Regions from separate parts of the Paenibacillus azoreducens genome, predicted to be linked through region 2. Evidence: riboswitches for the same ligand, from Rfam matches in the RefSeq annotation. Region 2 holds a riboswitch; the other holds the start of a gene.

Region 1 (3,419 bases), 2.5 Mb from region 2:
CAAGGCGAACTCAAGGTGGGCGGCCAGGCATACCGGGTAAAACCGGGTTCGGGCATGTTCCTATATCCCGACGAAGAGCATGCCTATTACAGTATGGAGAAGCCATGGGAAGTGTACTGGATCACGTTTATGGGACGGGATGCCGAGAGCCTTGCTCATTTGGCCGGTATAAATGCTTCCGGCGTCTATACAGTGCAAAGCCAAGAACTGATCCTGAATCATATGAAAAACGCGCTGTCCTTAACATGCTCCGACAAGCCGCTTGCGGGACTGGAATGCTCCAAGCTGGCCTATATGTTCCTCATTGACCTCATGACCGACAGGATGCATGCTTCCTCTACCGATCAAGGGTATTTGCGCCTGCAACCCGTTTTTGACTATATGGAAAACCATTATCAGCGGGATATTACGCTGCAGGAGCTCGCCGAACAGCTCAGGGTATCCACACAGCATTTATGCCTTCTTTTCCGCAAAATCCTGAACAAACGCCCCATGGAATACCTGAACCAGCTCCGCATCCAGAAAAGCAAGGAACGACTGCTGGAATGCCCAGATGCGCGGATCGGCGAAATCGCCGGGCATGTGGGGTTTACGACGCCGGGGTATTTTAGTACGCTATTCAAACGTATGGAAGGGATGACGCCGGAGGCTTTCCGCAAGCTGAATGGTATAAGGTGATTTTCTGCCTTGGTGAGATCTAAACTAGAAAAGGCATGGAGCCGCGTACGAAACCGTACAGACGTATCCATGCCATTGTTATTCTATCAGCCTAACTTTTGACTTTTCATATGTTGCAAATATCGGTGTGTCTCCGCCACAACTACCCCTGATAAACCTAATAGGGCAATCAAATTCGGCAGCGCCATCAGCCCGTTTACAATATCCGCAAGCAGCCAAATAGCCTCCAGTTTGATAAAAGCTCCAAAGGCGATCAAAAGGATAAATACAATGCGATACGGCAGGATGGATTTCACGCCAAACAGATATGTGATACAGCGCTCGCCGTAATAATTCCAGCCCAAAATCGTCGTAAACGCAAATAACATCAGACATATCGTCAGAATGATCGATCCGTACGGAATCGCGGCATCAAATGCCGCCTGGGTCATCATCGCCCCGCGTTCAGCTCCCTGCCAGACCCCTGTGACGATCAGGGTTAACCCCGTTAACGTACAAATAATGATCGTGTCAAAAAAAGTGCCTGTCATCGAAACGAGCCCCTGTTCCGCCGGCCACTTGGTTTTTGCGGCTGCCGCTGCAATCGGCGCACTCCCCAGGCCCGATTCATTCGAAAACACGCCTCGCGCCACCCCATTTCGGATCGCCATCATGACGGTTGCGCCAAGAAAACCTCCGCCCGCTGCCGCACCGTTAAATGCGCCCTCAAAAACAAGGGCTACTGCATGCGGGATTTGATCGGCAAATGTGATCAGCACGACAAAACTAGCAACGATATAAATGATGGCCATCACAGGGACAACCTTGGTCGACACTTGCGAGATGCTTTTGATTCCGCCCAAAGTGACTAATGCGGTCACCACTGTCATGATTCCCGCTGTCACGATCGCGGGGACTCCCCAGCTGGACTGCGTCGAAGATACGATCGCATTCACCTGCGGGAATGTCCCGATGCCGAACAACGCCACCAGAACGCCGCTTATGGCGAAAAATACGGCCAGCGGCTTAAATTTGCTGCCAAGCCCCCGTTCAATATAATACATCGGCCCGCCGGAGACCTGACCTTTATCATCCATCGTCCGAAACTTGACCGCTAATACCCCTTCCGCATATTTCGTTGCCATTCCGAAAAACGCGGCGATCCACATCCATAATAACGCTCCGGGACCACCAATTTGGATTGCGGTCGCAACCCCGACGATATTCCCTGTACCGACCGTCGCGGCAAGCGCTGTCGCCAAGGCGCCGAAGCTCGATACGTCGCCTTCGCCTTCATTTTTGGCCTTGAATATCAGTCTTAAGGCAAGCGGCAGCCTTATCACCTGCAGCAGACCAAGCCGGCAGGTCAGCCATATTCCTGTGCCTACCAATAAAATGAGCAGCGGAGCTCCCCATACCCATTGGTTTACCAGCTCTAATACATGCATTTCCTTTTCCCCCTCATGATGTTGCATTCTCCTAGACGACATGAAAAAGAGCCAAATCCAAGGATTTGACTCTGGGGACACATTTGCAGATCTTACGCACGCCAAGAATGTGAAACGATGCACATCTTGTGCGTGTTCAAATTCGGTAACCGATCCTGCAATCCCTGTCCTTTTACCTGAGAGTTTCCACACGTTATGGGATTCTTCCCCTCACGCGTATTGCCCCTTCGGTGCTCCATTGATGGAGTCTCTCCAGAGTTCTGTCCACTTACGGTCCTGCCTCCCAAGTCTGGGTACGATCCCAACTCTTTTGGCGCCTGAGAGTTTATGCCCCTTCGGCCAAGCTGCCGCTTGTCTCCCGTAAACTTCATCCAGTGTATATGCAATTTTTGATTGGTTACCATTATAGGATTGCCTGTACGATTTGGCAAGGATGTTTGTTTTATTGGATATAATTACCTTCCGAATGACTCAATGGCATGTGGTCCGTTTTGTACCGCCATTCGGGCAGAGGTTACCAGGACGATAGCTCCGTCCTTTTCCAGCTGTCTTTGGCAACGCAAACATATACATATTGATCGTCCCAAGCGATCTGCCCCTGACTGCAGGCTTCTTTGGACGAAGCAGGCGTATACTTGTTGCGGACGCGCAGCTTGTCCCCGTTCACATCAAGCTTGGTGTCGGGGTCGTCCGTGCCTATACCGACATTGCCGCCGCTGCGCTGCACGGTGAGTGCGGAATCGACCGCTTCGCCTTCATCGTCGTAACGGACAAACTGCAGGTCGGCCCCTGTATTTTCACCCGCTTCCTTCGAGCTGTCCGCCCGAACGGCCCATCTTGGCGTCGTCTCATTATCCTTGCCGGCTACGCTGAACTGAAGGTCCCGGTTCGTACCGGTTTCTCCTGCTACCCGCAAAATGCCGTTCATTACATTGAAGTTGGATGAGTGGGTGCGGATTTCGCTGACGTCAGTGTCATATGGGATTTCTAAACGAGTGAACAGCTGATTCGCGTATTCTCCTGTTGGCGACATCGTCGTCTCGAACGACATATGCTTATGATCATGCTGCTCCGGATTATTTGCTTTGTCATGGGAGATGATGGCTGTCTTGTCCATGCCTTTCTCATCGGCCCATGCGATCGCGGGTTTGGCCCGGTCCGCCGTCCATTGCAGCCGGATCATGTCGGACAGATGCCCTTCCTTCTCGATCCACTTCTGGTCGGTGGACAGAAGCAGACGCTCATTGTGCGGAACACGGATTTCACCGCCATCCTGCTCGGATTGTTCCGGGGTCACCTCTGCGCCCAGCTGTT
Region 2 (3,419 bases):
AATGGTTTATGTCCCGCGGACATCATCAGCTCTGCTGAAAAACGCATACAATGCATAGTTTTCAAAAGAAAAAGACAGCAAAAAAGGCATGCAGCACCTTTTTCTCTGTCCTTTGTACCTGAGAGTTTAAACGGAAATCACCGTTTCCGCGTTCCCCTTGGGTGGCTGACGCTCTCTCCAGAGCCGCGTCCGGCGACGGTTCCTTGTACCTGAGAGATTAGCCGCCTGTATGTGCGTACATGCAGCTTGCTCCTTCGGTGCCGCCCTCCTTGCCGGGGACGGTCTCTCCCGTTCGCCTTCATCCGCTATATATCGAAATCAATTATGTTTTGGAACCATTTACAATCCTAATCACCTTAAGAATAAAGCAGAGGGAACAGCGGTGTCAATATAACGAAAGCCATTTCCCGCATCCAAGGCCAGCCCTTGCCGCTATGCATATTGTGGAGTGTCTGCCGCCTATATCCGCATGCCGCTGCGGATGTACTTCATGGCGCCAAGCGCAATGCCGGAGCCGGTCATTAATCTGTATAAAAAAGGAAGAAAAAATCAAAAGATTTTGTGAGATTCTTCCTTGCCTTGAATCCTGGGTTTTTGCCTCATAATTCTGTTGACATTCCCGCCGCCTTTGAGTATTAATGGTAGTAAGACAATTCAATAGCGGATGAAGGTAATGGGAGAGATTACTGATTTAATGCGTGTTCAAAAAAGGCCGGTTTTCAGCACCGAGAAGGTTGGATGAAGATAGGGACGAAAGGAGCGGAGCGTACGTAGTGGGTACGTGAGCACCAGAAGGCCCGGCTGAATTCAAGATTCGATGCCGAGTTCACTTCCTGATTCACTTCGTGTTAGATATAGAATTCATGAGTTATCAGCACAGCTGATGAAATTCTATATCGCAAGAAAACCTACCTTTGCATCGCGGTCGCTCATCCTTGTATTGACCTCGATTGGTTTTCTTATCAAAAGCGGACTTTTTGAACAACCTCTTTTATATAGTGACGCCGAAGGAGTAAACCCTTACAACAGGGTGAATCTCTCAGGCAAAAGGACCATTATCGGACGCATCTCTGGAGAGAATTCTTGACCGAAGAATCACCCAAGGGGAAACTTGCCTGCCGGCACTGAAGCTTTATTATCCTTTAGTCTTACAGCGGCCGTATTTGGCAAGGTAACTCTCAGGTACCAAGGACAGAGCATAAGAACCGGTATGCCGCAAAATGCGGTATGCTTATTCTTCTGCCTGTCCTTTTTGTGTTTTCGGGATTTTGCAAAATCCTCTTTTTAAAAATGTGAATAGAGAAGGAGATGGAAACGTGTCCGAGCTGAAACGTACCCCGCTTTACCCTCTGTATGCCGAAATCCCTGGCGTGCGGTGCATCGATTTTGGCGGTTGGGAGCTGCCGGTCCAGTTTAGCGGCATTCATAAAGAGCATGAGGCCGTTCGTGAAGCCGCCGGTTTATTCGATGTGTCCCATATGGGAGAGTTTATGGTGAGCGGTCCGGAGGCCGAAAGCTTTATTCAGTACATGACCGTCAATGATGTAACTAAACTCGAACCCGGCCAGGCGCAGTACAGTGCCCTGTGTTATCCGGACGGAGGCGTCGTTGATGATTTGCTGATTTACAAGCTGGAAGAGCAGTCTTACATGCTTGTCGTCAACGCATCCAACATCGACAAAGACTGGGAATGGCTGCAGCAGCATCTGAAAAATGGAGTTCAAATGACCAATCAATCCGACGAAACGGCTCTTCTCGCGATCCAAGGACCTAAAGCGGAGGAAATTCTGAATCCCCTCGTAGATGCGGATCTGTCAGCGCTCGGTTCGTTTCACTTCCTGCAAAATGTAAACTTGTTCGGCGCATCCGTCCTTATCTCGCGCACAGGTTATACCGGTGAAGACGGATTTGAAATTTACCTTAAAGCGGCGGATGCTCCCACTGTATGGAGAGGATTGTTCGAGCATGGAGAAGCGCACGGACTGCTGCCCGCAGGACTCGGCGCCCGCGATACGCTCCGGTTTGAAGCGAAGCTGCCGCTTTATGGCCAGGAACTGTCCAAAGAAATCTCCCCGCTGGAAGGCGGCATCGGCTTTTTCGTGAAGCTGAACCAAGAGGATGATTTTATCGGCAAACAAGCGCTACAGCAGCAAAAAAGCAGCGGCGTTCCGCGGAAACTGGTCGGCGTGGAAATGATTGACCGCGGCATCCCGCGTTCCCATTATCCTGTTTATGCCGGCGACACGCAGATCGGTGAAATCACTACCGGAACCCAATCGCCAACCCTCAAACGCAACCTGGGCCTTGCTTTGATTGACAGCAATCATGCCGCGACCGGCACGCAGGTTGAAGTGGAAATACGCGGCAAACGTCTGAAAGCCGAAGTTGTAAGCACGCCTTTTTACAAAAGAGCCCGAAAAGGAGCTGACTCCAAGTGAAACATCGTTATTTGCCCATGACCGAGCAGGATCAGCAGGAAATGCTGAAAACCGTCGGACTGAACTCCATCGAAGATTTGTTCAAGGATATCCCGGACGAAATCCGGTTTAAAGGCGAACTGCCCGTATCCAAAGGTCTGGACGAATATGCCCTTACTACCCACTTGTCCGCCCTTGCCGCCAAAAACGCCAATACCGACCAATACCCAAGCTTCCTTGGCGCCGGACTTTATGACCATCATATTCCGTCCGTGATCAACCATGTGGTATCGAGATCGGAATTTTATACCGCCTATACGCCTTATCAAGCCGAAGTAAGCCAAGGCGAGCTGCAGGCCATATTCGAGTTCCAATCCTATATTTGCGAACTTACGGGCATGGCTGTTGCCAATGCCAGCATGTATGACGGCGCGACAGCCCTTGCTGAAGCCGGTTCACTGGCAAGTGCGGCTACCAAGCGCAGCAAGCTCGTGATCTCCTCTGCCGTTCATCCGGAATCCAGACAGGTGATTCACACCTATGCCCATGGTCTCGGACTCGACATCGTGGAAGTTGGCACCAAAAATGGCGTAACGGACATGGAAGAACTGGCCAAGGTTGTCACAGGCGATACCGCCGCCGTTCTGGTGCAAAACCCGAACTTCTTCGGTTCGGTTGAAGATCTCGCTGCGATCGGCAACCTGATCCATGCCCACAAAGGCCTCATGGTTGTAAGCACCAATCCATTGTCGCTGGGACTTCTGGAAGCACCCGGCAAGCTTGGCGCCGATATCGTGGTGGGAGACGCCCAACCGCTTGGCATTGCAGCTTCGTTAGGCGGTCCGACTTGCGGATTTTTCGCCGTATCCAAGGATCATATGCGCAGAATGCCGGGACGGATTGTCGGCCAGACGGTCGACCGGAACGGCAAACGCGGTTTTGTGCTGACGCTGCAGGCCCGTGAACAGCATATCCGCCGTGAAAAAGCGACCTCGAATATCT

What was found. A riboswitch is a leader RNA that binds a small molecule or an ion and turns the genes downstream of it on or off. The one in region 2 is predicted to bind glycine.
Region 1: another riboswitch for glycine. It lies ahead of L6442_RS31195 (alanine/glycine:cation symporter family protein); the one in region 2 lies ahead of gcvT (glycine cleavage system aminomethyltransferase GcvT).

Annotation. Positions count from the first base shown of each region.
Region 1 is NZ_AP025343.1:6,959,051-6,962,469, forward strand. Features, by position in the region: gene L6442_RS31190 (AraC family transcriptional regulator) at 1-678, shown strand, start outside; gene L6442_RS31195 (alanine/glycine:cation symporter family protein) at 765-2,105, opposite strand; glycine riboswitch at 2,260-2,371, opposite strand; gene L6442_RS31200 (hypothetical protein) at 2,620-3,419, opposite strand, start outside.
Region 2 is NZ_AP025343.1:2,156,077-2,159,495, reverse strand. Features, by position in the region: glycine riboswitch at 188-301, opposite strand; glycine riboswitch at 968-1,065, shown strand; glycine riboswitch at 1,069-1,197, shown strand; gene gcvT (glycine cleavage system aminomethyltransferase GcvT) at 1,317-2,438, shown strand; gene gcvPA (aminomethyl-transferring glycine dehydrogenase subunit GcvPA) at 2,435-3,419, shown strand, end outside.